DNA from 3 places in the Pseudonocardia abyssalis genome. Region 1 is predicted to be linked to each of the others. Evidence: predicted binding sites of a transcription regulator. Region 1 holds the regulator's gene; each other region holds the start of a gene.
What was found. Region 1 encodes LexA, which represses DNA repair genes until DNA is damaged. Its sites were predicted from a motif close to CGAACACGTGTTCG; they were not measured.
Positions count from the first base shown of each region.

Region 2: a site for LexA is predicted at 6,930-6,943, ahead of I4I81_RS27280 (BldC family transcriptional regulator). Genes of this name have one in related genera too.
Region 3: a site for LexA is predicted at 5,054-5,067, ahead of ruvC (crossover junction endodeoxyribonuclease RuvC). Genes of this name have one in related genera too.

Region 1 is NZ_JADQDK010000001.1:2,898,699-2,909,027, reverse strand. Features, by position in the region: gene dapF (diaminopimelate epimerase) at 1-745, shown strand, start outside; gene hflX (GTPase HflX) at 779-2,197, shown strand; gene I4I81_RS14100 (SdiA-regulated/phytase-like domain-containing protein) at 2,212-3,189, shown strand; gene I4I81_RS14095 (universal stress protein) at 3,452-4,297, shown strand; gene lexA (transcriptional repressor LexA) at 4,275-5,012, opposite strand; gene I4I81_RS14085 (hypothetical protein) at 5,459-5,773, shown strand; gene nrdR (transcriptional regulator NrdR) at 5,935-6,414, shown strand; gene I4I81_RS14075 (vitamin B12-dependent ribonucleotide reductase) at 6,594-9,422, shown strand; gene I4I81_RS14070 (alpha/beta fold hydrolase) at 9,458-10,329, opposite strand, start outside.
Region 2 is NZ_JADQDK010000001.1:5,543,044-5,553,372, forward strand. Features, by position in the region: gene I4I81_RS27245 (histidine phosphatase family protein) at 1-612, shown strand, start outside; gene I4I81_RS27250 (TlpA family protein disulfide reductase) at 609-1,181, shown strand; gene I4I81_RS27255 (cytochrome c biogenesis CcdA family protein) at 1,247-2,023, shown strand; gene resB (cytochrome c biogenesis protein ResB) at 2,024-3,625, shown strand; gene ccsB (c-type cytochrome biogenesis protein CcsB) at 3,625-4,518, shown strand; gene I4I81_RS27270 (MinD/ParA family ATP-binding protein) at 5,040-6,353, shown strand; gene I4I81_RS27275 (hypothetical protein) at 6,363-6,572, opposite strand; gene I4I81_RS27280 (BldC family transcriptional regulator) at 6,654-6,872, opposite strand; gene I4I81_RS27285 (DUF4229 domain-containing protein) at 7,015-7,290, shown strand; gene I4I81_RS27290 (1,4-dihydroxy-2-naphthoate polyprenyltransferase) at 7,352-8,233, opposite strand; gene I4I81_RS27295 (DUF8814 domain-containing protein) at 8,481-10,088, opposite strand; gene menE (o-succinylbenzoate--CoA ligase) at 10,224-10,329, opposite strand, start outside.
Region 3 is NZ_JADQDK010000001.1:1,909,278-1,919,606, forward strand. Features, by position in the region: gene secF (protein translocase subunit SecF) at 1-326, opposite strand, end outside; gene secD (protein translocase subunit SecD) at 328-2,091, opposite strand; gene yajC (preprotein translocase subunit YajC) at 2,150-2,497, opposite strand; gene ruvB (Holliday junction branch migration DNA helicase RuvB) at 2,552-3,577, opposite strand; gene ruvA (Holliday junction branch migration protein RuvA) at 3,755-4,354, opposite strand; gene ruvC (crossover junction endodeoxyribonuclease RuvC) at 4,472-5,038, opposite strand; gene I4I81_RS09175 (class I SAM-dependent methyltransferase) at 5,224-5,808, shown strand; gene I4I81_RS09180 (molybdenum cofactor biosysynthesis protein) at 5,906-6,409, shown strand; gene I4I81_RS09185 (DUF3237 domain-containing protein) at 6,501-6,962, shown strand; gene I4I81_RS09190 (AfsR/SARP family transcriptional regulator) at 6,976-9,966, opposite strand; gene I4I81_RS09195 (helix-turn-helix transcriptional regulator) at 10,125-10,329, opposite strand, start outside.

The DNA.
Region 1 (10,329 bases):
GACGCCTGCCCGCGTCGCCGCGCTGTGCGACCGCCGCCGCGGCCTCGGGGCCGACGGTGTGCTGCGCGTCGTCCGCTGGGCCGCACTCGGTGACGGACCGGAGCCCGAGCCGGGCGTCGAATGGTTCATGGACTACCGCAACGCCGACGGCAGCCTCGCCGAGATGTGTGGCAACGGAGTACGCGTCTACGCCCGCTACCTCGTGCACCGCGGCTGGCTCGCCGACGGCGTCGACCTGGCGCTGGGCACCCGCGGCGGCGTCCGCACCGTGCGGATCGACGGCGACGAGGTGTCGGTCGACATGGGTCGCGCCGAGGTCGGGGAGGCCAGCACCGCGAGCGTCGACGGGGAGGCCTTCGCGGGCGTCGCGGTCGACGTCGGCAACCCGCACCTGGCGTGCGTCACCGACGTCGCGATCGACCAGCTCGACCTCACCCGCCCGCCCGGCCACGACCCGTCGCTGTTCCCGCACGGGGTCAATGTCGAGTTCGTGACGCCGGTGGTCGGCGACGAGGTGAGGATGCGCGTGCACGAGCGCGGCGTGGGGGAGACCCGCTCGTGCGGCACCGGGACCGTCGCCGCCGTCGTGGCGGCGTTGCGGCACGCCGGGCGCGACACCGGCACCGTCGGCGTCTCGACACCCGGCGGGCGGCTGCGCGTCACCGTCACCGACTCCACGACGATCCTGCACGGGCCCGCCGTGCTGGTCGCGCACGGTGACCTGGACGCGGAATCACTCGACTAGAACCGGCGTTGTCGTGGGAGCATGACTCACACGATGACTGAACCAGTCCTGTCCCGTTCCAACGCCACCGGCGACTACGAGCTCGAGGAACGCTCCTCGCTCCGCCGCGTCGTCGGGCTGTCCACCGAGCTCACCGACATCACCGAGGTCGAGTACCGCAAGCTCCGCCTGGAGCGCGTGGTGCTCGTCGGGGTGTGGACCGAGGGCACCTCCGAGCAGGCCCGCGGCTCCATGGAGGAGCTCGCCCGCCTCGCCGAGACCGCCGGCTCCCAGGTGATGGACGCGCTCATCCAGCGGCGCCCCAAGCCCGACCCCGCCACCTACATCGGCTCCGGCAAGGTCGAGGAGCTGCTGGGGGTCGTGCAGTCGACCGGCGCCGACACCGTCATCTGCGACGGCGAGCTCTCGCCCGGTCAGCTGCGGCAGCTGGAGGAGAAGCTCAAGGTCAAGGTCGTCGACCGCACCGCGCTGATCCTCGACATCTTCGCCCAGCACGCCCGCAGCCGGGACGGCAAGGCGCAGGTCGAGCTCGCGCAGCTGTCCTACCTGCTCCCGCGCCTGCGCGGCTGGGGCGAGGCGCTGTCGCGGCAGGTCGGTGGTCGCGCCGCGGGCGGAGTCGGCATCGGTGGCCGCGGCCCCGGTGAGACGAAGATCGAGCTCGACCGGCGGCGCATCCGCGACCGCATGTCCAAGCTGCGCCGCGAGATCGGCGCCATGAAGCAGATCCGCGAGACCCAGCGCGGGTCGCGGCGGCGCAACGAGATCCCGGGCGTCGCGATCGTCGGCTACACCAACGCGGGCAAGTCGAGCCTGCTCAACGCGCTGACCGGCGCGGGCGTGCTCGTCGAGGACGCGCTGTTCGCGACCCTCGACCCGACGACCCGCCGCTCGTCCACCTCCGACGGCCGGACGTACACGCTCACCGACACCGTCGGCTTCGTGCGGCACCTGCCCCACCAGCTGGTCGAGGCGTTCCGGTCCACGCTGGAGGAGACGGCGGGGGCCGACCTGCTCGTGCACGTCGTCGACGCCTCCGACGCGATCCCGGAGGACCAGATCAAGGCGGTCCGCGAGGTGCTCGTCGAGATCGGGGAGAAGCAGCAGGGCACGATGCCGCGCGAGCTGCTGGTCGTCAACAAGACCGACGCGGCCGGTGACCTGCAGCTGGCCCGGCTGCGCCACCTGCTGCCCGACGCCGTGTTCGTCTCGGCGAAGCGCGGCGACGGCATCGACAAGCTCGAGGCCCGCATCGCCGAGCTGCTGCCGCGCCCGGAGGTCGACGTGGAGCTGCTGATGCCCTACGTCGAGGGCTCGCTGGTCGCCCGCGTGCACGCCGAGGGGGAGGTGCTGGCGGAGGAGCACACGCCCGACGGCACGCGGATGCACGCGCGGGTCGGCGCCGAGCTGGCCACGGCGGTGCTGCCGTATGTGCTGGTGGAGGGCTCGCACTGATCCGCCTGCTCCTGGTGGCGGCCCTCGCGGTCGCGGCCCCACCCGCGCCCGAGGTCCGCTGCACGGTCACCGACGACCGGCTCGCGGAGCTGTCCGGGATGGTCGTCGCCGACGGTGAGGTGTGGGCGATGTCCGACGGCGGCCGCAGCGTGCAGGTGCACCGCCTGGATCCTGGAGGATCGGGCGGGGGCTGCGAGATCGTCGACACCCGCACCGCCGACGTCGACCCGTTCGACGCCGAGGACCTCGCGCTGGGGCCCGACGGGGAGTTCTGGGTGGCCGACACCGGCGACAACGAGCGCTCGCGCGAGACCGTCGCCGCGATCGTGCTGCCCGTGCGCGGGGAGGCCCGGCTGCACCGCTTCGCCTACCCCGACGGCCCGCACGACGCCGAGGCGATGCTCGTCGACGCCGACGGGGTGCCGTTCGTGATCACCAAGGAGGTCGGGACGCCCGCCGGGGTGTACCGGCCCACCTCGGCTCCCGAGGGCAGGGGGCCGTTCCCGCTGGAGCGCGTGGCGCAGGTGTCGCTGCCCGTCTCCGACACCGAGGGCGGGCCGGTCGGCGGGATCGGGTCGCGCACCGTCACGGGGGCCGCGATGTCGACCGACGGGCGGGTCGTCGCGCTGCGCACGTACACCGACGCCTGGCTGTTCCCCGTCGTCGACGGCGACATCGCGACCGCGCTGCAGGGCGAGCCCGCGCGGGTGCCGCTGGCCGGGGAGCCGCAGGGCGAGGCCGTGACGTTCGAGGCCGACGGCACGCTGCTCTCGGCCTCGGAGACCCGCGGCGGGGTGCCGGGGGAGCTGCGCGCGGTGCCCGGGGCCGCCGCACTGGCCGCGCAGCCGTTCACCCCGCCCGCAGACACCCCCGCGGAACCCGTGGCCGAGCCCGCACCCGAGTGGCTGCCCGCCCTGATCGGCGGCGGGGTGGCCGTGGGCCTGCTGGTGCTGCTCGCCGCGGCGCTCTCCTGGCGGGCCCGGCGCCGCTGAGCCGGTGATGGCGCCCGGCGGGGGGGCTGTGGGAGCGGACGGATGCCGCCGGATCCTCTGTCGGGGCCGGTGATCGCTGCTGGCTGCACGCTGCCGCCCCCGGTGGGGTCGGTGATCGGGTTCGGCCGCACGTACCGGCCCTCGCGGGGGCCATGGTGTGCGGTGTGCCGCGATCACGGGCGGGCGGCGGGCGACGTTTCCCGGACGTAACCGGCGCGGCCCCCTGCGCGGTTACGGTGATCGTGGCCGAAGGAGGCGCGCGGTGCCGATCGTCACCGGTTACGAGGACACGCCGGGCGGGCACGACGCGCTCGTCCTGGGTGCGCAGCTGACCCGGCTCACCGGGCTGAGTGCGGTGGTGGCCACGGTCTACCCGACCGACGCACGGGGTCTCGCGGTGGTCGCCCGCGACCCGCGGTGGCGGGAGAAGGCGCGCAAGGTCGCGGCGGCCCGGTTCCAGCAGGCGCGCCGGCTCATCGGCGACGGCTGGGGCGACGACGAGCCGGAGTTCGTGGCCCTCACACCCGGCTCCGTGGCCGACGTCCTCGCCGACCACGCCGACGACGTGGGGGCCGCCGTCCTCGTGGTGGGGTCGACCGGTCACGGCCTGCTCGGCCGCCTCGCCCCCGGCCGCACGGTGCAGCGGCTGCTGCCGCTCGCGCGCTGCCCGGTGGCGATCGCGCCGCGCGGCTACCGGCACCTCGGCACCGGCATCATGACCGTGGTGACCGTCGCCTACGACGGCAGCGCGGAGGCCGACCGGGCGGTGACCGTGGCCGTGCACCTCGCCGGCCGGACCGGAGCCGCGGTACGGGTCGTGACCGTCGCGGAGGACGCCGACGCCGTGCCGGCCGCCCAGGCGCTCGCGCACAAGGGCATCGCGTCGCTGCCGGTGGAGGTCGACGCCATCAGCGACGTCGTCATCGGCCCGGTGGCGGCCACGCTCGCCGCCCTGCCGGACCGCACGGACGTGCTGGTGGTGGGCTCCCGCGGCTACCGCTTCATGCAGCGGCTGCTGCTGGGCGGGGTGGCGGGGGTGCTGGTGCGCACCGCCCGCTATCCGGTGATCGTGGTGCCCGCGGGCGTCAGAGCCGCCGCAGGACCGTGACGACGCGCCCGAGCACCGTGGCGTCGTCACCGGGGATCGGGTCGTAGGCCGCGTTGGCCGGCATCAGCCACACGTGCCCGTCGCGCCGGGTGAACGTCTTGACCGTGGCCTCGCCGTCGATCATCGCCGCGACGATCTCGCCGTTCTCGGCGACGGGCTGCTGGCGTACGACCACCCAGTCGCCGTCGGTGATGGCCTTCTCGACCATCGAGTCGCCCCGCACCTTCAGCAGGAACAGGGTGCCCTCGCCGACGATCTCGCGCGGCAGCGGGAACACGCTCTCCACCGCCTGCTCGGCCAGGATCGGTCCACCGGCGGCGATCGTGCCGAGCAGCGGCACGAAGGCAGGCGTGGGCCGCTCGACGACCCCGGTGTCCGACGACGCCGCGTCGGGCTGCTCGTCGGGCGGGCGGACGTCGACCGCGCGGGTGCGGTTGGGGTCGCGCCGCAGGTAGCCCTTGCGCTCGAGGGTGCGCAGCTGGTGGTGCACCGACGAGGTGGACGTGAGGCCGACGGCGTCGCCGATCTCGCGGACGCTCGGCGGGTAGCCGTGGCGCTCCACCCAGTCGCGGATGACCTCCAGCACCTTGCGTTGCCGGGGAGTGAGGCCGACGGGGGCGCTCGCGGGGTCGGGGAACGTGCTCACCCGGGCGGTCGGCCCGGGGCGTACTCCCTCGTCGTCGCCACCCGTCGGGCCGGGCTCGTCCCGTGCCATGTCCTCGTGCCTCCTCGTCGGTACTGCTCGTCGGTACTGCTCGTCGGTACTGCTCGTCGGTACTGCTCGTCGGTACTGCTCATCGGTACTGCTCGTCGGTGCTGCTGATCGGGACCGGGCGGGCGATCCGTGCGGACCGGGCCCGTGTGTCGTGGACCCGACCGTAGCCCCGATTCCGGTTCTCGCCAAACACATGTTCGAACGACACGCCCCGTTCTCTCGATTCTGTCGGTGGTCGGTGGTACACATCGCTCAGCGATCGTTCGAACATGTGTTCCCGTTCGAACGGCCGGAGTGCGGGAACGGGTCCGAGCGAAGGGTGGAGTCCGATGCACGATCAGATCGAGGACGGAATGCGGTACGGCGGCACGGCACTGCGACCGCCCCGTCCCGCCCGGGAGCTCCCGAGGCGCGGGCGGGCCCACGGGCCGCGGCCGGTGCGGCCCGTGCAGCCGCTCCGTGCCGTGCGGCCGGCGCAGCCCGCCCGGCCGGCCGGCGGGTCGGCGGGGGAGCGGGCGCACCGCGGCGAGCGGGTGCTGCTGCGCACCGTCCCGGTGCTGCCCGCGAAGGTCCTGCGGCGCCGGCGGGTGGCCGCCGCCGTCGGCACGGCGCTCCTCACGGCCGCGATCGTCGTCCTGCTGGGGTTGCTGGCCGACGTCGCCGCGGCGGCCCGGCACTCCGGTGCGCCGGACGTGAGCAGCACCTCGCGCACGCCGGTGGTGACGTCGCCCGTGCAGGTGGCGGGGGTCCTCGGGGGCTGACGCTTCGCGTGCGGGTCGGCGGTGCGGTGCGCCTGCGTGCCCGTTCGGACGACGCGACGCCACCGATAGGGCCTCCCGGCTTTTCCTGCCCCCACATGTTGTGGTTACATGGGCGTCGTTAGCCCAGGGATGGGGTTCCGGTTCGTCGGAGGGGGTTGTCCGTGCGCTGCCCGTTCTGCCGCCACTCCGACTGCCGGGTCATCGATTCCCGCGAGGTCGACGACGGGGTCGCCACCCGCCGCCGGCGCTCCTGCGCCTCCTGCGGGCGCCGGTTCACCACCGTCGAGGAAGCGGTGTTGGCCGTCGTCAAGCGCAGCGGGGTCACGGAGCCGTTCAGCCGCGACAAGGTCGTCAGCGGTGTCCGCCGGGCCTGTCAGGGCCGGCCCGTCGACGAGGACGCGCTGGCGCAGCTCGCGCACCGCGTCGAGGAGGCCGTCCGCGCGGGCGGCACCGCCGAGATCCCCAGCCACGAGGTCGGCCTGGCGATCCTCGGCCCGCTCCGCGACCTCGACGAGGTCGCCTACCTCCGGTTCGCGAGCGTCTACCGGTCCTTCTCCTCGATCGAGGACTTCGAGAAGGAGATCGCCGACCTGCGCGACACACCCGCGCGCGACACACCCGCCCGCGCCGCGCCCGTCTGACCAGTCCCACCGATCGGCGGCCCGGTCCGGCCGCCCGACGCACCACCGCGCCGTCACCGCACCCGACACCGTTGAATCGGACGTCGCGCACTCCCGTCATCACCGCCATCACCGCACCAGTCGTACTTGGCGCGCCCCCAGGACCCCGGTCCGTCGTGCGCGCAGGAGAGGGAACACCCATGACCGAGACCGTCGGCACCGCGTCCGGACGCGGGAAGAAGGCACCCCGGGCCACCCGGCCCGCTGCGGGCCTCACGATCGAGCGGATCCACACCACCGCCGGCGTGCACCCCTACGACGAGGTCACCTGGGAACGCCGCGACGTCGTCATGACGAACTGGCGCGACGGCACGATCAACTTCGAGCAGCGCGGCGTCGAGTTCCCGAGCACCTGGTCGGTCAACGCCACCAACATCGTCACCAGCAAGTACTTCCGCGGCGCGGTCGGGGCGGTGGAGCGCGAGTCGAGCCTGCGTCAGCTGATCGACCGCGTGGTCGGGGTCTACCACCGCTCGGGCCTGGACAACGGCTACTTCGCCACCGACGCCGATGCCGAGGTGTTCGCCCACGAGCTCACCTGGATGCTGCTGCACCAGGTGTTCAGCTTCAACTCCCCGGTCTGGTTCAACGTCGGCACGACCTCGCCGCAGCAGGTCAGCGCGTGCTTCATCCTCGCCGTCGACGACACGATGGAGTCGATCCTCAACTGGTACCGCGAGGAGGGGCTGATCTTCAAGGGCGGCTCCGGCGCGGGCCTGAACCTCTCCCGGATCCGGAGCTCGAAGGAGCTGCTCTCCTCGGGCGGCACCGCCTCCGGGCCGGTCTCGTTCATGCGCGGCGCCGACGCCAGCGCGGGCACCATCAAGTCCGGCGGGGCCACGCGCCGCGCGGCGAAGATGGTCGTCCTCGACGTCGACCACCCCGACATCGAGGAGTTCGTCGAGACCAAGTCCAAGGAGGAGGCCAAGGTCCGCGTACTGCGCGACGCCGGGTTCGACATGGACCTCGGCGGCTCCGACATCACCTCGGTGCAGTACCAGAACGCCAACAACTCCGTCCGGGTCACCGACGAGTTCATGCGGGCCGTCGAGGCGGGCACCGATTTCGGGCTCCGCGCGCGGATGACCGGTGAGGTCATCGAATCGGTCGACGCGAAGAAGCTGTTCCGCGGAATCGCCGAGGCCGCGTGGGCCTGCGCCGATCCCGGTATCCAGTACGACGGCACCATCAACGACTGGCACACCACCCCGGAATCGGGCCGGATCTCCGCGTCCAACCCGTGTTCGGAGTACATGCACCTGGACAACTCCAGCTGCAATCTCGCGTCGCTGAACCTGCTCACGTTCCTCGGTGACGACGGCCAGTTCGACGCCGCGCGTTTCCAGAAGTCGGTCGAGCTCATCATCACCGCGATGGACATCTCCATCTGCTTCGCCGACTTCCCGACCGACCCGATCGGCGAGACCACCCGCGCGTTCCGACAGCTCGGGATCGGCTACGCCAACCTCGGCGCGCTGCTGATGGCCACCGGCCACGCCTACGACTCCGAGGGCGGCCGGGCGCTGGCCGCGGCCATCACCTCGCTGATGACCGGCGCGTCCTACAAGCGCTCCGCCGAGCTGGCCGGCGTCGTCGGCCCGTACGAGGGCTACGCCCGCAACGCGAGCGCCCACCAGCGCGTCATGCGCAAGCACGCCGCGGCCAACGACGACGTCCGCACGTTCCCGGCGAGCTCCGGGATCCACAAGCTCGCCACCATCGCGTGGAAGGACTGCCTGGCGGCGGGGGAACGCAACGGCTGGCGCAACGCGCAGGCCTCGGTGCTCGCCCCCACCGGCACCATCGGCCTGATGATGGACTGCGACACCACCGGCATCGAGCCGGACCTCGCGCTGGTCAAGTTCAAGAAGCTCGTCGGTGGCGGGTCGATGCAGATCGTCAACCAGACGGTGCCGCGGGCGCTGACCAAGCTCGGCTACCAGGCCGAGCAGGCCGAGGCCATCGTCGAGTACGTCGGCGAGCACGGGCACGTCGTCGACGCCCCCGGCCTGCGCACCGACCACTACGAGGTCTTCGACTGCGCGATGGGCGAGCGGGTCATCGCCGCCATGGGCCACGTCCGCATGATGGCCGCGGTGCAGCCGTTCCTGTCCGGTGCGATCTCCAAGACGGTGAACATGCCGGAGACGGCCACCGTCGAGGACGTCGAGCGCGTGTACCTGGAGGGCTGGAAGCTCGGCCTCAAGGCGCTGGCGATCTACCGCGACAACTGCAAGGTCGGCCAGCCGCTCTCGGCGGGCAAGTCGGCGAAGTCCTCCGGCGGGGGGGAGAAGGAGACCGTCACCGTCGTCGAACAGCGGCCGGTGCGGCGTCGCCTGCCCAAGAAGCGGTCCAGTGAGACGGTGTCGTTCACCGTGGGCGGTGCCGAGGGCTACCTCACCGCGGGCGCCTACCCGGACGGCGGCGTCGGCGAGATCTTCGTCAAGCTCGGCAAGCAGGGCTCCACGCTGTCGGGCGTGATGGACGCGTTCTCGATGTCGATCTCGGTGGGCCTGCAGTACGGCATCCCGCTGGAGTTCTACGTCTCGAAGTTCTCCAATCTGCGCTTCGAGCCGGCGGGCATGACCGACGACCCGGACCTGCGCATCGCCACCAGCGTGCTCGACTACCTGTTCCGCCGGCTCGCGCTCGATCACCTGCCGTACGAGAAGCGCGCGCAGCTCGGCATCTTCTCCGCCGACGAGCGCACCGCGCAGGTGGCCGACCAGTACGGCGAGACGGTCGACGTCGAGGGCCTGCGCCAGGGCGTGGAGACCGAGCCGGTCGCCGGCCCCCCGGCAGGTTCGTCGAAGGCCCCGGTGGAGGTCGGCAGCTCCACCGAGCTGCTCGAGCTGCGCATGGGCAAGGCCGCCGACGCGCCGCTGTGCATGACCTGCGGCACGAAGATGCGCCCCGCGGGCTCCTGCTACCTGTGCGAGGGCTGCGGCAGCACCAGCGGCTGCAGCTGAGCACCGCCGACCCCGCCGGGGTGCTCCCGGCGGGGTCAGGTGGCGTTGCGCTCGCCGACGGTGTGCAGGGTCTCGGCCGGTTCCGGGTCGCGCAGCAGCTGCCGCCACTGCTCCGCGCTCCACCGCGCCGGGGTGGTCGTCGCGAGGAACTCCTCCAGCAGCGTGACGAAGCGCAACGGGTCGGTGTGGAAAGGGAAGTGCCCGGCGCCGTCGAAGATCTCCAGGCGGCTGCCGGGCATCGCGTCGTGGGCGCGGTGGGCGTGCGCGATCGGCACCACGGCGTCGCGGGCGCCCCAGACCAGCATCGTGGGCATGCCGCGGGTGAGGTAGCAGCGGTCGAGCATCGTCACCACCTGCCCCCGCCAGTCGACGACCGCGCGCAGCGTGCGGATGAACGCGGCACGCGCGGTCGCGTCGGGCAGCGCGTCGACCATCCGGAGCAGGTCGGGGGCGTCCTGACCGAGATCGGTGCCCAGCATCCGCAGCAGTGCCACTCCGGCCCCCACCTGAAGCCGCGCGGTCGGCATCCGCAGCAGGCCCAGCGCCACCGCGGCACCGGGCAGCGTCATCGCGCGCAGGACCGGGGTGACGTCCGGGCCCGCGCCGCCGCTGCCGACGAGCACGAGCCGCTCGGTGCGCTCGGGGAACTGGTAGGCGAACTGCATCGCCACCCCGCCGCCGAGCGAGTGCCCGACGAGCGTGGCGCGCTCCACCCCGAGGACGCCGAGCAGGTCGCGCACGCCGTTGGCGTAGGCGGCCACCGAGTAGTCGGCACGCGGCTTGTCGGAGCTGCCGTGCCCGAGCAGATCGGGCGCGATCACCAGGTGGCGCCGGGCCAGCGCGGCGAGCACCGGCGACCACGTGGCCGAGCTGTCGCCGATCCCGTGCACGAGCACGACCGGCGGGC
Region 2 (10,329 bases), 2.6 Mb from region 1:
CACGTCCTGCGCCACGGAGAGGTGCACAACCCCGACGGCATCCTCTACGGCCGCATTCCCGGCTTCCGGCTGTCCGACAACGGCCGTCACCAGGCCGAGCTCGTCGCGAAAGCGCTGTCGGAGGCCGACCTGGGCGCCGTCGTGGCGTCGCCGCTGCAGCGCGCGCAGGAGACCGCCGCCCCCATCGCCGCCGCGCACGGCCTCGACATCGGCACCGACGAGGGGCTGATCGAGGCGGGCAACCAGTTCGAGGGGCTCAAGGTCGCCGTCGGCGACGGTGCGCTGCGCTCGCCGCGGCACTGGCCCAAGCTGCGCGACCCGTTCACGCCGTCGTGGGGCGAGCCGTACCTGGAGATCGCGCACCGGATGCTCGGGGCCGTGCACCGCGCGCGCGAGCTGGCGCCGGGGCGCGAGGTCCTGTGCGTGTCGCACCAGCTGCCGATCTGGACGCTGCGCCGGTTCGTCACCGGGCAGCGCCTGTGGCACGACCCGCGCCGCCGCCAGTGCGGGCTGGCCTCGCTGACGACGCTGGTCTTCGACGACGCCGAGCTGACCCAGCTGCGCTACTCCGAGCCCGCGGGGGCCAGTGACCCGCGGACGACCGGCGCATGAGACGGCTCGCCCTCGCGGTCGTCGCGGTGCTGGCGCTGGCCGGCTGTTCCACCAGCCGGGACGCCGTCGCGAACGACGGGGAGTTCACGTTCGTCGCGCCGGGCGGCCAGACCACGATCCTCTACGACCCGCCCGCCGACCGCGGTCGTGTCACCGGGATCTCCGGTGAGAGCCTGCTGAACCCCGGCACGGAGGTCGGCGTCGACGACTACCCGGGCCAGGTCGTGATCCTCAACGTCTGGGGCTCGTGGTGCGGGCCGTGCCGCGACGAGATGCCCGACCTGCAGTTCGTGCAGGACTCCGTCGAGGGGGTGTCGGTGCTCGGGCTCGACGTCCGGGACTCCCGTGACGCCGCCGCCGACTTCGTGCGCGACCGGGGGCTGACGTTCGACTCGATCTACGACAGCCCGGCCCGCACGCTCGCGCAGCTGTCGGGCTACCCGCGCAACACCACCCCGTCGACGCTGGTGCTGGACAAGCAGCACCGGGTCGCCGCGGTGTACCTGACGCAGATCCGGATCACCGAGCTGATCCCGGTCGTCGAGCGGCTGGTGGCCGAGCCCGCCTGACTCGCACTACACGTTGTAGAACCCGGCGCGCGGGACCGGGCTGGGCGGGCCTACCCTGAACCGTGATGGACCCCTCGACCACCCTCGCGGTCTCCGGCCCGCTGCTGGTCGCGGCCCTCGTGGCCGTGCTGGCGGGAGCGGTGAGTTTCGCGTCCCCGTGTGTCGTCCCGCTGGTACCCGGCTACCTCGCCTACCTCGCCGGTCTGGTGGGCGCCGACTCGCCGCCGGCCACCGCGGCGCAGGCGCAGCAGCGGCGCAGCGGGAAGTGGCGGGTGGCCGGGGCGGCGGGGCTGTTCGTCGCCGGGTTCACGGTGGTGTTCGGCGCGATCCTGACGGGCGTCGTGTGGCTCGCCGACACGCTCGTCGCGAACGAGGCGGTGCTGCAGCGCGTCGGCGGGGTCGTGATGATCGCGATGGGGCTGGCGTTCGTCGGGCTCATCCCGGTGCTGCAGAACGAGCGCCGCGTGCACTGGGTGCCGCGCGCCGGGCTGTGGGGCGCGCCGCTGCTGGGTGCGGTGTTCGGGCTGGGCTGGATCCCGTGCATCGGCCCGACGCTGGCCGGGGTCGTCGCGGTCGCCGCGGGCACCGGGGGCGGGTCGCTGCGCGGCGTCGTGCTCACGCTCGCCTACTGCGCCGGCCTCGGGCTGCCGTTCGTGATCATCGCGCTGGGGGCGTCGCGCGCCGTCACCGCGCTCGGCTGGCTGCGCCGCAACACCCGCGCCATCCAGATCGGCGGCGGCGTGCTGATGGTGGCCGTCGGCGTCCTGCTCGTCACCGGGGTGTGGGGCGGGCTGCTGGCCCAGCTGCAGGTCTCGATCGCCGGCTTCACCCCGGCGCTGTAGATGGTCACCGACACGCCCGTCCGGCCCACCCCGCCGCGCACACCCCCGCCGGGCTGGATCGCGCTGCGCAACGCCTGGCGCGCGCTGACGTCCATGCGCACCGCGCTGATCCTGCTGTTCCTGCTGGCCGTCGCGGCGATGCCGGGGGCGCTGTTGCCGCAGCGCTCGCTCAACCAGCGTCTCGTCGACCAGTACTTCGTCGACTACCCGACGCTCGCGCCGCTGCTCGACCGCGTCGACGCGTTCGACGTGTTCGCCGCCCCGTGGTTCGCCGCGATCTACCTGCTGCTGATGGTGTCGCTGATCGGGTGCGTCCTGCCCCGCACCGTCGACGACGCCCGCGCGCTGCGCGCGAAACCCGTCGCCACCCCGCGCAACCTCGCCCGGCTGCCGCACCACGGCGCGGGCACCCTCGACGCCGACCTCGACGGGGCCGCCGAGCGGGTGCGCGGGCAGCTGCGCGGCTGGCGGGTCGCCGAGCGCGAGGAGGACGGCGGGCGCCGCACGTTCTCCGCGGAGAAGGGCTACTCGCGGGAGATCGGCAACCTGGTCTTCCACCTGTCGCTGGTGGGGCTGCTGATCGGGTTCGCGGCCGGCAAGCTGTTCGGCTACGAGGGGCAGGTGATCGTGCCCGCGGGCGGCGGGGAGTTCTGCAACACCGGGATCCTCGGCTACGACTCCTTCCGTGCCGGCACGCTCGTCGACGGCACCGACCTCGCGCCGTTCTGCGTCCGCGTCGACGACTTCACCGCCACCTACCTGCCCACCGGCCAGCCCGACCGCTACGACGCCGCCCTGAGCTACCAGACCGGCGACGACCTCGACACCGGCAGCGCCGACGCGTGGCGTTCGTTCCCGCTGTCGGTCAACAACCCGCTGCGCACCGACGGCGCCCGCGTCTACCTGCTGGGCAACGGGTACGCGCCGATCTTCACCGTCACCTTCCCCAACGGCGACGTCCGCACCGGCGACGTCCAGTGGCGTCCCGTCGACCAGGCGACGCTGCTGTCGGAGGGGGCCACGAAGTTCGAGCCGCCCGGCGTCACCGACGAGGAGCAGCGGCGCACCGGGCAGCTCGCGATCACCGGGCTGCTCGCGCCCACGACGTCCGGCGGCACCGTCGTCACCTCGGTGTTCCCCGACCTGCGCGACCCGGAGGTCGCGATCGACGTGCTGCGTGGTGACCTCGGCCTCGACGACGGCCGCGGTCAGTCGATCTTCGAGGTGGACCAGGCGCAGGTCGACTCCGGCGAGCTGGTGCGGGTGGCACGGGAGAACCTGGTGCCGGGGCAGAGCCTCACGCTCGACGACGGCACGCAGATCCGGTTCGACGGCGTGCGCAAGTGGGTCAACCTGCAGATCAGCCACGATCCCGGCCAGATCTGGGTACTGGTGTTCGCGGTGACGATGCTGACCGGTCTCGCGGCCTCGCTGGGGGTCCGGCGCCGCCGGTTCTGGGCCCGGCTCACCCCCTCCGACCAGCCCGGACGTAGCGTGGTGGAGCTCGGTGGGCTCGCCCGCACCGACCGCGCCGGGTACGGCGAGGAGTTCGACCGCCTCCGGGCGGACCTGTTGGAACCCCACGTGGTGAAGGACGCCTGATGCTCGCTCAATACAGCGACCTCCTCTTCATGGCCGCCGTCGGCGTGTACGTGTTGGCGATGGTGCTGCACGCCGTCGAGTTCGCCGCCGCCCGGTCGGCGAAGCCGGTGCTGGTGGGGGCCGGGGGACCGGACGTGGTCGAGGTCGCTCCCGCGCCCGCCCGCAGCGAGCGCTGTGCACGCATGGCCGTCTCGCTGACGGTGCTCGGCGCGGCACTGCAGTTCGCGTCGATCGTCACCCGTGGGCTGGCGGCGGAGCGCTGGCCGTTGGGCAACATGTACGAGTTCGTCTCCGCGATCTGCCTGGCCGCGATCGTCGGATGGCTGGTGATGCTGCGCCGCTCGCCGGTGACGCGCGCCGTCGGTCCGTTCGTGGTGCTGCTGGTCGTGGTGCTGCTGTTCCTCGCCGGGACCGTGCTGTACGCCCAGGCCGCGCCGGTCGTGCCCGCGCTGCAGTCGTACTGGTTGGTCATCCACGTCACGACGATCACGATCTCGTCGGGCCTGCTGCTGGTGCCCGGTGTCGCGAGCATCCTGTTCCTGGTGCGCGGGGCGGGGTGGCTGACCGACCGGCTCCCGTCGTCCGACGTCCTCGACCGGCTCGCCTACCGCGTCACGATCATCGCGTTCCCGCTGTTCACGTTCGCCGTCATCGCCGGGGCGATCTGGGCCGAGGCGGCGTGGGGCCGGTTCTGGGGCTGGGACCCGAAGGAGACCGTCGCGTTCGTCTCCTGGGTGGTCTACGCGGCCTACCTGCACGCCCGGGCCACCGCCGGCTGGCGCGCGGCCCGCGCGGCCTGGATCAACGTGGCCGGGTTCGCCACCGTGCTGTTCAACCTGTTCTTCATCAACATGGTGGTCGCCGGCCTGCACTCCTACGCCGGCCTGGGCTGATCGCGTCAGGGCCACCCGTACGCGCCTCGACCACGGGCGGCGACGCGACTACCGTCGGCGTCCGTGGCAGGGTCAAGCGGTCGGTACGACGGGTTCGACGGGAAGCGTTGATGACGGAGCGTGATTCCGAGGGCGACGGGGACTACGCCGACGGCTCGGTCGGTCGTTATGTGCGCGAGCAGTGGGGCGCCGCGGCCCCACCTCGCAAGACCCGCCCGTACGTGGCGCCGGTGCAGGAGCCGGAACCCGGGACCACGGCCGACGACGAGCTCGCGGGTGACTCCTCGCTGCCCCTGCGCCCCGCACCACCGGCCCACCGGCTCGACGAGCTGGCCGGGCACGACGACGTCGCGGCATGGGCGGAGCGGGGGCGGGCGGCGGCGACGCGTCCGCCCACCGGTGCCGAGGGGCGTGGGGGTGACGACGGGTCCCGGGAGGCCGGGGCGGGTTCCACCGAGGTGCGCTCCGCTGGCCCCGTACCGGAGTCCCGTGTTCCCGCTGCCCGCGCGCCGGAGCCCCGGATGCCCGAGAGCCTTCCCGACGCCCGCGGCGGTGCCGAAGCCCGGTCCGCCGATGCCTGGTCCGCCGATGCCCGGCCCGCCGACGTCCGGGGGGCGGACCCGCGCCGTGCCGCCGCTCCCGTCGACGACCGCACGGGAGGCGGGACGGGTGACGCGCACCCGGTGCCGTCCCGGCCCCCGGCCGCCGCACCGCCGCCCGCGCGCCCGCCGCGCCCCCCGATCCAGCCCGACCCCTCCGGCGCCACGGGACCCTCCGCCACGGGACCCTCCGCCACGGGCAACGGCGCCGCCGACACCGGCCCCCGCACCCCGCCGCGCGGAGCGCCGCGGTGGACCGACCCCGGCGCCGTCGCCGCGCAGCAGGCGCAGCACGCGCGAAACCCCGAGCAGCCCGACCTGTCCTCGGCCCGCCTGCTGCGTCCGAGCAAGCGCCCCCCGCAGTCGGGGTGGCGCCGGCTGGTCTACGTGCTGTCCGGGCGCCTGATCAACCCGGGGGAGAGCCCGCTCGACGTGCGCCGCCGCGAGCTCACCGTGCGCGTCAACCAGCCGTTGCTGGGCTGCTACAAGATCGGGGTGCTGAGCCTCAAGGGCGGCGTCGGCAAGACCACGATGACGGCCACGCTCGGCGCGACGTTCGCGTCGCTGCGCGGCGACCGCGTGGTGGCCGTCGACGCCAACCCCGACCGCGGCACGCTGAGCCAGAAGATCCCGCTGGAGACCAGCGCCACCGTGCGCAACCTGCTCCGCGACGCGCAGCGCGTCCGCCGCTACACCGACGTGCGCGCCTACACCTCGCAGGGCCCGTCGCGGCTCGAGGTGCTGGCCAGCGAGCAGGATCCGGCGGTGTCGGAGGCGTTCAGCGAGGACGACTACCGCCGCACCGTCAACCTCCTCGAGCACTTCTACAACATCGTCCTCACCGACTGCGGCACCGGACTGATGCACTCCGCGATGTACGGCGTGCTCGGCGTGGCCGACCAGTTGATCATCGTGTCGTCGAGCTCGATCGACGGGGCGCGCAGCGCGTCGGCCACGATGGACTGGCTCGACGCCCACGGCCACGGCGACCTCGTGCGCAACGCGGTGGCCGTGGTCAACAGCGTCAGCCGCTCGACGGGCGGCGTGGACCTGGACCGGGTGGCCGAGCACTTCGCGGCACGCTGCCGGGCCGTCGTGCAGATCCCCTTCGACGCGCACCTGCAGGAGGGCGCGGAGGTCGATCTGGACAGGTTGGAGCCGCAGACGCGGCTGGCCCTGCTGGAACTGGCCGCCGCCGTGGCCGATGCGTTCGCCTCGGCCCACAGCAGTGGCTGAACCCCGGGATCAGGCCGGGGGGTCGTCCTGGCGCTTCACCCGCTCGTCGAGCTGGCGCAGGAAGTCGGGGTCGTCGTCCGGGCCGCTGACGCGCGGACGCGACGGGCCGGGGACGGCCGGCTCCCCGGTGGGCGGTGCGTCACCGCGAACGGTGCTCATCGCCTTCCAGAGCACCAGTGCGATGATCGCGGCGCCGACGAACGCGATGAAGAACAGCATGGCCACCACCTCCGCCGTCGAGGTTAGCGGAGGTGGGGCGTGACGGGGGTGAAGCCGCCGGATGCGTTCGGCGGAGGGTGGTCAGCCGTGCGCGGGCGGTAGCGTCGCCTCACTGGTCAGGTCGGCGAGCAGGCCGCGGACCTCGGACTCGCGGAACCGACGGTGCCCGCCAGGGGTGCGGATCGAGCCGATCCGACCGGCCGATGCCCAACGGGTGACGGTCTTGGGGTCGACGCGGAACAGGCCGGCGACCTCGCCGGGGGTGAGGAGTCGTTCCTCGCTGCTCGTGGGTGCTGCCATGGTGCGCCTCCAGGTGGAATGTCCTGATACATCGTGACACTCGGGACCCCGGGTACTCGAACGGTTGTCCGGAGGTAAAGGGCGCCTAAAGGACGAAACGGACGATCGTCCGGGCCCTTCGGCGGCGTCGTAGGCTCGGGGCATGACGTCACCACCGGCCCCGGGCCTGCTGCCCACCATCGGGCTCTACGCGCTCGCGCGGCTCGGGCTCGTCGCCGTCGTCGCCGCGCTGCTCGCACTGGCCGGCGTCCCGGTGCTGGTCGCCGTCCTCGTGGGGCTGATCGTCGCGCTGCCGCTGTCGATGGTGCTGTTCCGCGGGCTGCGGTCCCGGCTCGACGCGGCCCTCGCCGAGGCCTCCCGGCGGCGCGGGGTGGAACGCGAGGCCCTGCGGTCGCGGCTGCGCGGGGAGAGCGAGTAGCGGCTGCGCCGCCCGTGCGCGGAGTCGCTCGTCAGGGCCGCCCTCTGCGCGCCCCCGGGGGTCAGAGCACGCCGCTGAGTGCCGCGCCGACGCCGGTGAGGACGGACCATCCGAGCAGCGTCACCCCGGTGGCTCCGAGTACGCGGACGAGCGCGCGCCCGTCGGCCCCCGCGAGCACCTGGCGGGCCGGCAGGAACGCCAGCGGCAGCGCGGCCAGGGCGATCAGCATCGGCCAGCTGCGCAGGCCGGCCAGTGCGGAGAGCAGGAACGGCGCCGCGACGAGGGCGACGTAGAGGCGGCGGGTGTCGGTGTCGCCGAGCAGGACCGCGAGCGTGCGCTTGCCGGAGACGGCGTCGGTGGGGATGTCGCGCAGGTTGTTGGCGACGAGCACCGCGCACGTGAGCAGCCCGACCCCGACCGCGCCGATCACCGCGAGGGGGCTCGGCGGCCCGCTCTGGGTGATCACGGTGCCGAGCACGGCGACCGGCCCGAAGAACACGAACACCGCCACCTCGCCGAGCCCCGCGTAGCCGTAGGGCCGGGAGCCGCCGGTGTAGAACCAGGCGCCCGCGATGCACAGCGCCCCCACCGCGATCAGCCACCACTGCCGGGAGATCGACACCAGCGTCAGGCCCGCCAGACCCGCGACGACGAAGCAGCCGAAGGCCACGGAGCGGACGGTGGAGGCCGCCGCCAGCTTCGACCCGACGAGGCGCAGCGGCCCGACCCGGTCGTCGTCGGTGCCGCGGATGCCGTCGGAGTAGTCGTTGGCGAAGTTCACCCCGATGACCAGCGCGACGGCCACGAGGAGGGCCAGCAGTGCCCGGCCCGGGGCGACGGTCCCGGCCCCGATCGCGGCCCCGGTCCCGACCACGACCGGGGAGACGGCGGTCGGCAGGGTGCGCGGGCGGGCGCCCTGCACCCACTGGTTCAACGTGGCCACACCGGAACGCTATCCGGCCCGGTCCCCGCGGTCGCCGCGGTGGGTGGTGATCGGTCCGGTCGCCACGTGGCCCGCCTCACCGACGGGCGTCGGGGCGGAGGGGTGATCGGTCCGAGGTGAGCGCGGTGGCGGGGCCGGTCGCCACATCGCCCGTCTCGGAACGATCACCGTGGGTGGGCGGTGTCGGTGATCGTTCCGAGGTGGGGTGGTGGTCGGTCCGGCGACCGTGCCGCTCAGCTCGGAACGATCACCCGGGGGAGGTGGTCGCGGTCGGGTCGGTGGTGGCGGTCGGTCCGGCCGGAGCGGCGGCGCCCGTCGGGGCGGAGGCGGCAGGGTCGTCGGCGGGGGCGGTGGTCGCGTCCGTGGCGTCGGACGGGGAGGACACGGTGGCGTCGGACGGGCCGGCGTCGGACGGGCCGGCGTCGGACGGGCCGGCGTCGGACGGGGTGGCGTCGGACGGGGTGGCGTCGGACGGGGTGGCGTCGGACGGGGTGGCGTCGGACGGGGTGGCGTCGGACGGGGTGGCGTCGGACGGGGTGGCGTCGGACGGGGTGCTGCTGGACGGGGAGGTGCTGCTGGACGGGGTGGCGTCGGCGGGGGTGTCGGCGTCGGCGACCGTCGGGGTGTCGGCGGTGGCGTCGGGAGCCGGGGTGGTTTCGGGGGACGGGCCGGAGGTGTCGCAGTCGGCCACACCCTCGGCGTCGCTCACCTCGTCCGCCTCGATGTACTGGTCGGTGCCGACCCGCAGCCAGATACCGGACGCGGCGGACAGGGCGCACTCCACCGGCACCGCGGCGCGCTGCGCGGCGACGCCCACGACCTCGGCACCGGCCTCGGGGGCCGCGAGGACGTCGACCGGCCCGTCGGAGTTCACCAGCGAGAGGCGGACCGAGCCGGTCCACAGGTAGTCGACGGTGACCCAGGAGTTGTCGGTCAGGCCGAGAGCGTCCCAGAACAGGCCGTCGCCGAGGTCGATGCCGGCCGGGTTGGAGGGGGTGCGGCCGTACTGGTCGCGGCCACCGTTGTAGCCGTCGGCGTGTGCGGCCTGGGCCTGCGGTACGCCCTGGGGAAGGTCGCGCCACTCCTGACGCTGGCCGGAGGGGTTCCAGTAGTCGTCGCGGGTGTTCCACGGGCCCACGTCCCAGACCGGCGCGAACGCGCAGCGGCCGTTGGGGGCGCACACCTTGACGGAGTAGTCGCTGGAGTCGCGGGGGGCGAGGGCGCGGCGGGAGGGCAGGGCGACGAAGTGGTCACGCTCGGCGATCACGTGGCCGTTGGCGGTGGTGCCGCCCGCGAGGCCCTCGCGGGTCGCGAAGACGCGGTAGTTCAGCGCCGCCGACTCGACGACGGCCTCGGTGCGGGCCGCGGCCGGGTGCGCGGTGACGGTGACGCCCCGGACGGACGGCTCCGCGGCCGGGTCGCCGGTGAGGACCAGGCGAGTCTGCACCTCCGATGTCGGCTCGGGCAGCGTGGCCGTGCCGGAGGTGGCGGGCACCCACTCCGTCCAGCCGCCCGACGTGCGGCGCCCGCGGACGTCGACCAGTGCGGTGCTGCCCTCGGGGAGGTCGCCGTCGACGGCGGCGTCGACGCGGTCGGTCGGGGCGTCGAGGGTGTGCGTCGGCATCGTCAGGAGGCCGGTCGGGACCGGCGTGCCGTCGGAGTCGGCGGGGAGCAGGTGGGTGTCCGCGTGGTCGAGCCGCGCGGTGCCGTCGGCGACGGTCACGCCCGCGGTCTCCCCGGCCACGAGATCAGGAGCCCAGGACGCCGTGCTGGGCTCGGTGGCGGCGGCCGGTCCGGCCGTGCCGAGCGCGAGTGCGCCGACGACGGCCAGCAGGGTCGCGGTGCGCAACCTCATCCGCATGCTGAGAACTCCCCGTGTTGTTGCTGTGACTGCAGGTACCGATGGTGCGTGTGAGAGCGCAGCAGACCTGATGGGGGAGTAGTGGTCAATCAACGCAGAGTGAGCGACCTGATGTGATGGCGCCTCCGGTCACCCGGTCAGGGGCTCCGGCCGGTCCGTCACCGTGACGAGCCGGGCCACGGCCGCACGATCGGGCTTCCCGATCCCCCGGATCGGGATCTCCGGTACGTCGACG
Region 3 (10,329 bases), 990 kb from region 1:
TGCGCGGCGTCGAGCGTCTCGGAGCGGATCTGCACCGACTGCGCCGCCCCGGTGCCGGCGACCTGCACGGCGGCCGGCTCCTCGCCGACGGCCCGCTCGTAGACCGCCCGGACGGACTCGACGTCGACCGGGGTCGTCGTGCCCGACGTCGGGAACTGGATCTGGGTGCCGCCGGTGAAGTCGATGCCGAGGTTGAAGCCCCGGATCGCGATCGACAGGATGCACACGAGCACCAGCACGCCGAACGCGACGTACCAGGTCTTCCGCCGGCCGACGACGTCGAACGCGCCGGTGCCGGTGTAGAGCCGGGCGAACACGCTGGGCATGTCAGGCCCCCTTCGTGGTGGAGACGCGACGTCCGGACGCGGCGGCGGTGGCCTTCTTGTGCTCGGCCCCCATCCGCGCGGCGGAACCGAGGCCGGAGAACTTGGAGCTGCCGAACACCTTGTTGTTCGACGCCAGCGCGACCAGCGGGTGCGTCACGAGGAACACGACGACGAGGTCGAGGACCGTCGACAGGCCCAGGGTGAACGCGAAGCCCTTCACCTGCCCGACCGCGAGCACGTAGAGCACGACGGAGGCCAGGAAGCTGACGGCGTCGGCGGCGAGGATCGTGCGCCGCGCGCGCACCCAGGCCCGCGGGACGGCGGAGCGGAACGTCCGGCCCTCCCGCATCTCGTCCTTCAACCGTTCGAAGAAGATCACGAACGAGTCGGCCGTGATCCCGATGGCGACGATGAACCCGGCCACGCCCGCGAGGTCGAGGGTGAACCCGATCCAGCGCCCGAGGAGCACCAGCACGGCGTAGACGACCGCCCCGGACAGGATCAGCGACAGAATCGTCAGCAGTCCGAGCACGCGGTAGTAGGCGAGGCAGTAGAGGAAGACGAGCAGCAGACCGACGCCGCCCGCGATCAGGCCGGCCTGCAGGGAGGCGAGCCCGAGCGTGGCCGAGACCGTCTGCGCCTCCGACGAGGTGAACGACAGCGGCAGCGAGCCGTAGCGCAGGATCCCGGCGAGGTCCTGGGCCTCCTCGGGGGTGAACTGGCCCTCGATCCGGGTGTCGCCGTAGATCGCGGAGTTGATCCGCGGGGCGGAGACGACCTCGCCGTCGAGCACGAACGCGGCGTTCTTGCCGATGTTCGCCGAGGTGTACGCGCCCCAGGTGGCGGCACCGCTGGTGGTGAACTGGACGCTCACGACGGTGCCGATGCCGCCCTGCGCGGGCTGGGCCTGGGCCCCGGCGATCTCGGTGCCCTCCAGCAGGATCGGGGCGAGCACGTACTTCGCGGTGCCGTCGACGTCGCAGGCGACCAGCGGCAGAGTCGGGTCGTCATAACCGCGCAGCGGGTCGTTCGCGGTGCAGTCCAACGTGGCGAGGGCCTGCTGCTGCACGGCCGGGTCGGTGCTCTGCCGCAGGGCCCTGGCCTCGTCGATGGCCGCGGCCAGCTCGGGGTCGGCCGGGGCGTCCGGGATGTCCGCCGCGGGGGCGTCGGGGGCGGGAGTCGGTTCCGGCGTGGGGCCGGGCGTCGGCGCCGTCAGCGGGGTGGTCTGCGCGACGGGGGCCACGTCGGTCTCGACGACCGGGAGGCCCGCGCCCTGCGGCGTCCCCGTCGGGGCGGCGGGGTCGGCGGGGTCGGCGGGGGCGACCTCGGCAGGCGCGGCCGGGTCGCTGGGTACCGCCGGGGCCGTGGCGGGCGCCGGGGCGGCGGCGACGGGGCCGCCGACCACCTCGCGGATGCGCAGCTGCGCGGTCTGGCCCAGCGACCGGGCCTGCTCGCCGTCGTCGCCGGGAACGGTGATCGTCAGGTTGTTGCCGTCGAGCACCACCTCGGAGCCACCGACACCCAGCCCGTCGACGCGCTGCTGGATGATCGCCTGCGCCTGCAGCAGCTGGTCGCGCGGGGCCTGCGCCCCGGTCTCGGTGCGTGCCTCCAGCGTGACGCGGGTGCCGCCCTGCAGGTCGATGCCGAGCTTGGGCGTGATGGCGCCGTCACCGGTGAAGAACACCAGCGAGTACAGGACGGCGATCACGCCGACGAACGACGCGAGGTAGCGCCAGGGGCGGATCTGCCCCGGGGTGGTGGCCACGGTGGTCTCTTCCTGACGTCACGCCGCGGCCGGTGGCCGCGGCGGGGGTTTCAGCCGCTCAGCTCTGGGTGGCGCCGTTGGAGTCGTTGTCCTTGACCAACGACGGCGGGGCGTCGTCGTTGGTCAGGGCGTCGGCGGGCTCGGACGCCACGACCTTCTCCCGGACCGAGCCCCGCACCCAGGTGGTGATGACGTCGTCGGCGATCTCCAGGTCGACGGTCTCCTTGTAGGAGACGTCGACGACCGTGGCACGCAGGCCGGAGGCGGTGACGACGATGTCGCCGACCACCAGGTCGGACTGCATCTGCTGCATCTCCGCCATCTGCCGGCGCTGCTTGCGCCCCGACAGGAAGATCGGGATGAACAGCAGCAGGATGAACAGGGGGAACAGCTGCGAGAGGTCCATGGTCTCCGTATCTCCGCACGTCGTCGGCCGGTGGGTGAGTCTGCCAGCCCGGCCTCAGAACAACGGCGGAGGGCCACCCGGGAGGACGTCCGGCGGAGCGGTGAGGCCCAGATGGGCCCACGCGGACGCCGTGGCGACCCGCCCTCGTGGCGTCCGGGCGAGCATGCCGGCCCGGACGAGGTAGGGCTCGCAGACCTCCTCGACGGTACCCGGCTCCTCCCCCACCGCGACGGCCAGCGTCGAGACACCCACCGGGCCGCCGCCGAAGGACCGCACCAGCGCGCCGAGCACGGCCCGGTCGAGGCGGTCCAGGCCGAGCTCGTCGACGTCGTAGACGGCCAGTGCGTCGCGGGCGACCGCCCGGGTGACCCGGCCGTCGGCCCGGACCTCCGCGAAGTCCCGCACACGGCGCAGCAGCCGGTTCGCGATGCGGGGCGTGCCGCGGGAGCGCCCGGCGATCTCCTCGGCACCGTCGGGGTGCAGGTCGACGCCGAGGATCACCGCGGCGCGGCGCAGCACCCGCTCCAGCTCGTGCGGCTCGTAGAACTCCATGTGCGCGGTGAACCCGAACCGGTCGCGCAGCGGACCGGTCAGCGCACCGGACCGCGTCGTGGCCCCGACCAGGGTGAACGGGGCGATGTCGAGCGGGATGGACGTCGCGCCCGGGCCCTTGCCGACGACGACGTCGACCCGGAAGTCCTCCATCGCGAGGTAGAGCATCTCCTCCGCGGGACGGGCGATCCGGTGGATCTCGTCGATGAACAGGACGTCGCCGGGGGCGAGGTTGGACAGCATCGCGGCGAGGTCACCCGCCCGCTCCAGCGCCGGGCCCGAGGTGAGGCGCACCGCGGCCCCCAGCTCCTCGGCGACGATCAGCGCGAGGCTCGTCTTGCCCAGCCCGGGAGGCCCGGACAACAGGATGTGGTCGGGCGGGGTCCCCCGGCCCTGCGCGCCCTGCAGCACCAGCTCCAGCTGCTCGCGCACGCGGGGCTGCCCGATGAACTCGGTGAGGTTGCGGGGGCGCAGGGAGGCGTCGACCTCGACGTCCTCGGGCTCGGCGGCGGCGCTCAGCTCACCCACGGCCGCCGCCCCCTGCTCCGCGCACCGCTACGCACCGGTCCGGCCGACCCCGCAGACCTGCGGGCCTCGCACCGACCGCCGGCGCTCTGCGCGGCGACCGCGGGGTCTGCGAGGTGCTCACCGGAGACGTGCTCCCGCAGGACGCGCTCGCCGATGTCGTGCTCACGGGGGATGTGCTCACCGGGACCGGCCCAGGCTGCCGAGCGCCGCACGCAGCAGCGTCGCGGCGTCGGCGTCGGCGTCGCGGGCCAGCGCGGCGTCCACCGCGGTCTCCGCGGTCTTCGGGGTGAAACCCAGCCCGACCAGTGCCTCCACGACCTCGTCACGACGGGTGCCGGTGACGGGCGTGGGCAGCGTCGCAGCCGGCGCGGCGGCGGTGGCCACGACCTTGTCCTTGAGCTCCAGCACCATCCGCTGCGCGACCTTCGGGCCGATGCCGGGCACCCGCGTCAGCACCTTGGTGTCGCCGTCGAGCAGGGCGCGGACGACGTCGTCGGGGGTGAGGACGGCGAGCGTGGCCAGTGCGAGCCGCGGCCCGATGCCCGCGACGGACTGCAGCAGCCCGAACAGCTCCCGCTGGTCGGCGTCGGCGAACCCGAACAGCGTCAGCGAGTCCTCGCGCACCACCAGCACCGTCGACAGGCGCGCCTGCTCACCGCGGCGCAGCCCGGCCAGCGTGTTGGGGGCGGCGACCACCGCGAGCCCCACCCCGCCGACCTCGACGACGGCGTGGTCGAGCGCGATCTCCAGCACCTCACCCCGCACCGACGAGATCACGGTGACATCCCTCCTGGTCGCTTGCTGGTCACTGGCCCGCAGGCTCGCACACACCGTCCGCGGGTCGCACACAGGTCCGGTCCCGTGTGCGAGCCCCCGACCCTCCGTGCGAGCCGGCTACCTCGCCGCCCGCGCCGCCGCCGCGAGACGGGCGCGGTGCGCCTTCGCCAGCTCGTCGGACCGCACCTTGGCCTGCGCCATCCGCTCCATCATCGGGGCGCGCCAGCAGTGGCAGATCGCCAGGGCCAGTGCGTCGGCGGCGTCGGCGGGGCGCGGGGCCTGCGCCAGCCCCAGCACCTTGGTGACCATGATCGTCACCTGTTCCTTGCCCGCGCGGCCCTCCCCCGTGACGGCCGCCTTCACCTCGCTCGGCGTGTGGAACGCGACCGGCAGCCCGGCCCGGGCGGCGAGCAGAGCCACCACCCCACTGGCCTGCGCGGTGCCCATCACCGTGCGCACGTTGTGCTGGCTGAACACCCGCTCGATCGCGACGACGTCGGGCCGGTGGCGCTCGATCCACCGCTCCACCTCGGCGCCGACGGCGAGCAGGCGCTGCTCCAGCGGCAGGTCCGGCGCGGTCCGCACCACGTCGACGGCGACGGCGCGCACCGTACGCCCGGACGCGCCGTCGACGACCCCGAGGCCGCACCGCGTCAGCCCCGGGTCGACTCCGAGCACCCGCACCTGGTTCCCCCTCCGCGAACACCTGTTCGACGACGGAGGCTACCGGCGCCCCGGCCCGGGACCGCGGGGGCACGCCGGAGCGCGCCGGTCTGGTCCTGCCCGACACCCGTCCCGACCGCGACGACCTCACCCCGGGCACGCACTGGGTCACCGGCCGTTCACCCGCGCCCCCTACGGTCCGGTCCGTGTCCGACCGCCACGTCCTGTTCCGCGAGTTCCTCCGCGCCCCCACCCGCGTCGCCACCGTCACCGCCAGCTCCGACGCGCTGGTCGCGGCGATGCTCGCCCCGCTGGACCTCGGCGACGACCCGACGGTCGTGGAGCTGGGGGCGGGGACCGGCCGCGTCACCGACGCCCTCGTCGCCCGGCTCGGCGGCCGCGGCCGCCACGTCGCCGTCGAGCTGAACCCGGAGCTGGCGCGGCGCCTCGCCGCTCGCCACCCCGGCGTCACCGTCGTCTGCGCCGACGCCGGGCGGCTCCCCGGGGTGCTGCGCGAGCACGGGATCGACCGCGTCGACGCCGTGTCCAGCCTGCTGCCCTGGATCGCCTGGCACGCCCCGATCGCCGACCTGGCCGCCGCCGCACTGACCCCGACCGGCACGTTCACCCAGGTCACGCTGCTGCCGACGACCTGGATGCCACCGGCCCGCCGCCAGGAGCACGCCGTGCGGGCCCGGTTCGCCGAGGTCTCCCTCAGCCGCCCGGTGTGGGCGAACCTGCCCCCGGCCCGGGTGCTGGTCGCCCGCCGGCCCCGGCCGGGCACGACCTGATCTCGGTGCGGCTGCACAGCCGCACCATCGTGCTGCTGCCCGATCCCGACCCACCGGCGACGAGGATCCGGCGGGGTCGTTCCGTACGCTCGGGGGAATGCACGTGGAGATCGTCGCGCTGCACACCTCGCCCGTCCACGCCTACTCCGGACGTCCCGGCGACGGCCCCCTCCCCGACCCGGACGGCGGCGCCCACGACCGCATCGAGGTCCGCGCCGGGCTCGGGGTCGTCGGCGACCGCTACTTCGGCCATCCGGCGCACCGCACCGCGTCGGTCACCGTGCTCGCCGTCGAGTCGCTGGAGCACATGGCCGCGGAGCTGGACCTGGCCGCGGTGCCGGACCCGCTGCGGACCCGCCGCACGATCGTCCTGCGAGGCTTCGCCGTCGACGACCTGCCGCGCGGTTCCGAGTTCTCGCTCGACTCCGGCGACGGCCCGGTCCGCTTCCGCGCCCACCGTCCGGCGAACCCGTGCGCCTGGATGGACGTCGTGCTGGCGCCCGGGGCCTTCCGCGCCCTGCGCCACCGGGGCGGGATGCGCTGCGAACCGCTCACCGACGGCGTGCTGGGCCTCGGCCCGGCCGTCCTGGGCCATGGCTGATCCGGAGGCCGCTCACGCCCGCGCAACCGACGCGCAACCTCGTGGGGCGACCCTGCCGGAGTCCGTGACTCCCGCCGCCGAGAGGTGCACCGTGCCCACACTGATCCACGAGTTCGATTACCACGTCGACGTGGGCGGGGTCGCCGACGTCGGGACCGGCCCGTACGGCCACCGGATGATCGCCGCCGGGTCCGGCGGGAAGGTCGTCGGCGACCGCCTCACCGGGACGATCGCCCCGTCGGCAGGCGGCGACTGGCTCCTGCTGGGCCAGGACGGCTACGGGCGGCTCGACGTCCGCAACACCGTGCTCACGGCCGACGGCGCCTGCGTCTACATCCAGCTGCACGGTCTCGTCGAGCTGACTCCTGCGGTCCTGGCCGTCTTCGCGGGTGGTGCCGTCCCGACCGACTTCGGCGGGCAGTACTTCGTCACCACACCCCGCCTCGAGACCGGTGACGAGCGGTACGCATGGGTCAACCGGGTCCTGTTCGTCGCCGAGGCGCGGATCCTGCCCGGCCCGTGCATCGACTACCGGGTGTTCCGCGTCGGGTAGCTCCTGGGGCCGGTCAGCGCCGCAGCCGGGCCGCACGCACCTCCGCGACCAGGTCCGGTACGGGGACCGCGGCTCCCGCCGCGGCCTCCCGCCCGTAGGCCTCGGGGCCGAGCCCGGCGAGCATGCTGCGGCGGGTCGCGGCCACGACGTCACCGAGCACCCGCACGCCTGCGTCGTCCTCGGTGCGGGCGGCGCGGACCGCGCCGCCCGCACCGAGGAGCCGGGCCGCCACCCGGTGGTCACCGGACCGGGCGGCCAGCACCGAGACCACCTCGAAGGTCTCGGCCCGGAACTGCAGGTTGCCGAGGCGGTGCTGGAGGTCGAGTAGCTCGGCGACGACGTCGCGCGCGATGTCGTCCTCCCCGCACAGGACGTAGGTCTGCGCCGCGCGCACGAGGGCCATCACGTGCACACCGGGCAGCGGGAAGTCCCGGGCCGACGCCAGAGCCCGCCCCGCCACGGCCGAGGCCTCCGCAGGGTCGGCCCCGGCGAGCAGCGGCGCGAGCGCGGCGAGGGCGTGCGGGCGCACCAGGTCGTCGTCCCCGGACAGATCGACCGCCCGGGCGAACTCGGCCCGGGCCGCCGCGGCGTCGCCCGCTCCCATCGCGAGCCATCCGAAGCTGTAGCTGCACCACCCCGCGCTGCTGCGCGGCACGGCCCAGCGCAGCGCGTCGAGATAGCCGGCCCGGGCCCCGTCCCGGTCGCCCCGCAGCATCCGGAACTCCGCGTGGAAGTAGCGGACCCAGAACCGGCAGGCGTCGTCGTCGGCCTCCTCGGCCAGCTCCGCGGCCCGGACGAACAACCGCACCGACCGTTCCGGGTCACCGACCTCCCACCACCGCAGCAGCACCGCCAGACCGACCACGCACTCGCACCGCGCGACGGCGTCGGTACCCGGGCCGTCCACCACGGCCTGGAGCCAGCCCACCGCCTCGGCGCGTCCCGCGGCCCACGCCCAGTGCACCCACAGCCCGCTGAGCAGCAACAGGGCGCCGTCGTGGTCGCCGTCGGCCAGCGCCGAGGCGACGGCGGCGCGGAAGTTCTCCTCCTCGGCGGCGACCCGGCGGTGCCACAGCGCGGAGTCCCAGCCGGCCCCCCACACCCGGCGCTGCTCGCGGGCCGATCCGACGTAGTGCGCACGGTGCCGGGCCCGGACCGACCCGACCTCCCCCGCGTCGGACAGCCGCTCGGCGGCGAAGCCGCGCACGGTCTCCAGCAGCACGAAGCGGACCTCGCCGCGGCGGCGCCGGGTGCTCACGACCGACTTGTCCACGAGCCGCGAGACCAGCTCCGCGACCCGGCCCGCGTCCCCGCCGTCGCCGGCGACCGCCGCGGCCGCGTCGAGGTCGAAACCCGCGGCGAACACCGCCAGCCTGCGCAGCACGACCTGCTCGTCGACGCTGAGGAGGTCGTGGCTCCACTCGATCGCGCCCCGCAGCGTCCGCTGCCGCGGCGATGCGGTCCGGTGCCCCGCGGTGAGCAGGGTGAACCGGTCGTCGAGCCGGGCCGCGACCTGCTCGGCGGACAACACGCGCATCCGCGCCGCGGCGAGCTCCAACGCGAGCGGGATGCCGTCGAGGCGACGGCAGATGCGGGCCACCGCGGCGGCGGTGCCCGCGTCGAGCTCGAAGTCGGCGGCCGCCGCGCGGGCCCGCTGCCGGAACAGCACGGCGGCGTCGGAGCCCGCGAGGTCCGCCACCGCCACCGCGTCCGGCGCCGGCAGCGACAGCGGCGGGACGACCCTGGTCACCTCCCCGGCCAGCCCCAGCGGCTCACGGCTGGTGGCGAGGACCGTGAGCCGGGGACAGCGCCGGCGCAGCGCCTCGACGGCGCGGGCGACGGCGCCGACGACGTGCTCGCAGTTGTCGACCACCAGCAGCAGGGGCCGGTCACCGAGTCGGCCGGCGATGCGCTGCACGATCGCCGCGGGCGTGCCGGCGCCCGCGGTGGCGACGCCGAGCGCTGTCGCGACCTCGCCGAGCACGGTCCCGTCGCCCGCCGCCCGGTCGAGCGGGGCCAGCTCGACGAGCCGGACGCCTCCGTCGTGGGCGGGTGCGGCGTCGGTGGCGAGCTGCAACGCCACCCGGGTCTTCCCGACTCCCGCCACGCCGGTCAGCGTGAGCAGCCGGGTCCCGGCCAGCAGCCCGGCCAGCTCCGCCAGCACGGCCGACCGGCCGACCAGCGGGGTCGGCGCCGTCGGCAGGTCCGGGACCGCGGCGTGGTCGGCGGGACCCGGACCGCCGTCCGCGGCCAGCAGCGGGTCCTGCCGCAGGATCCGCGCCTGCAGCTCCACCAGCGCCGGGGTCGGTGCGACGGCCAGCTCGTCGCGGAGCAGCGCGTGCACCGTCCGGTAGGCGGCCAGCGCGTCGGCCTGCCGGCCGCAGCGGTAGCGCGCCAGCATCAGCTGGCCCCAGGCCCGCTCGCGCAGCGGGTGCGCGAGCACCTGCCCCTCGGCCCGGTCCAGCGCGTCCGCGGTCAGCCCGGCGCGGAGCTCGGCGTCGACGAGGTCCTCCACCGCCGAGGCCCGCGCCTCCTCCAGGCGGTGTGCGGGGGCGCGGGCGAACCCGTGCCCGTCGAGCTCGGCGTGGGCGGGTCCCCGCCACAGCGCGAGGGCGTCGCGCAGCGTGCCGACCGCGGCGGCGGCGTGTCCGGCGGCGAGCTGCTCGCGACCCCGCGCCAGCCCGCGCTCGAACCGGACCGCGTCGATCGCGGCCGGGTCGACCGTGAGGACGTACCCGCCGCCGCGGGGGGCGAGGCGGTCCCCGGCGGGCCCGAGCGCGCTGCGCAGCCGGGAGACCAGACTGCGCAGCGTCACCCGGACGCTCGGTGGCACCTCGCCCGCGGCCCACAGCAGCTCGGTCAGCGCGTCGGTGCCGACCGGCCGGTTGTCCTGTACCGCGAGGGCGGCCAGCAGCAGGCGCTGCTTGCGGCTGCCGATCCGTACCGCACACCCGTCGACCCACACCTCCAGCGGACCGAGCACCCGGACCTCGACGTCGGACACCGGGTCACCCCCTCCACCACGGCCGCGATCGTGCCCGACGTGCGGGCGCAGGTCGAGGGCCGGCCCGCGTCGCGGACCGGCGCGCGGCGGGGCGGGGCGCGGCGGGGCGGGGCGCGGCCACCGGCGGCGGGCTGCGCGTCGGCCCGGCCGAGCCGGAGCTAGCCGAGGGCGGCGCCGAGCTGCGTGCGTGAGGTGACGCCCAGCTTGCGGTCGGTGTGGCCGAGATGGGTCTCCACCGTCTTCTCGGAGACGAACAGGGCCTGGGCCACGGCCCGGTTGGTGAGGCCGCCCGCCACCATCGTCGCCACCCGTCGCTCGGTGGCGGTGAGCGCGTCGACACCGGTCGCCCGCAGCCGGCGCGGG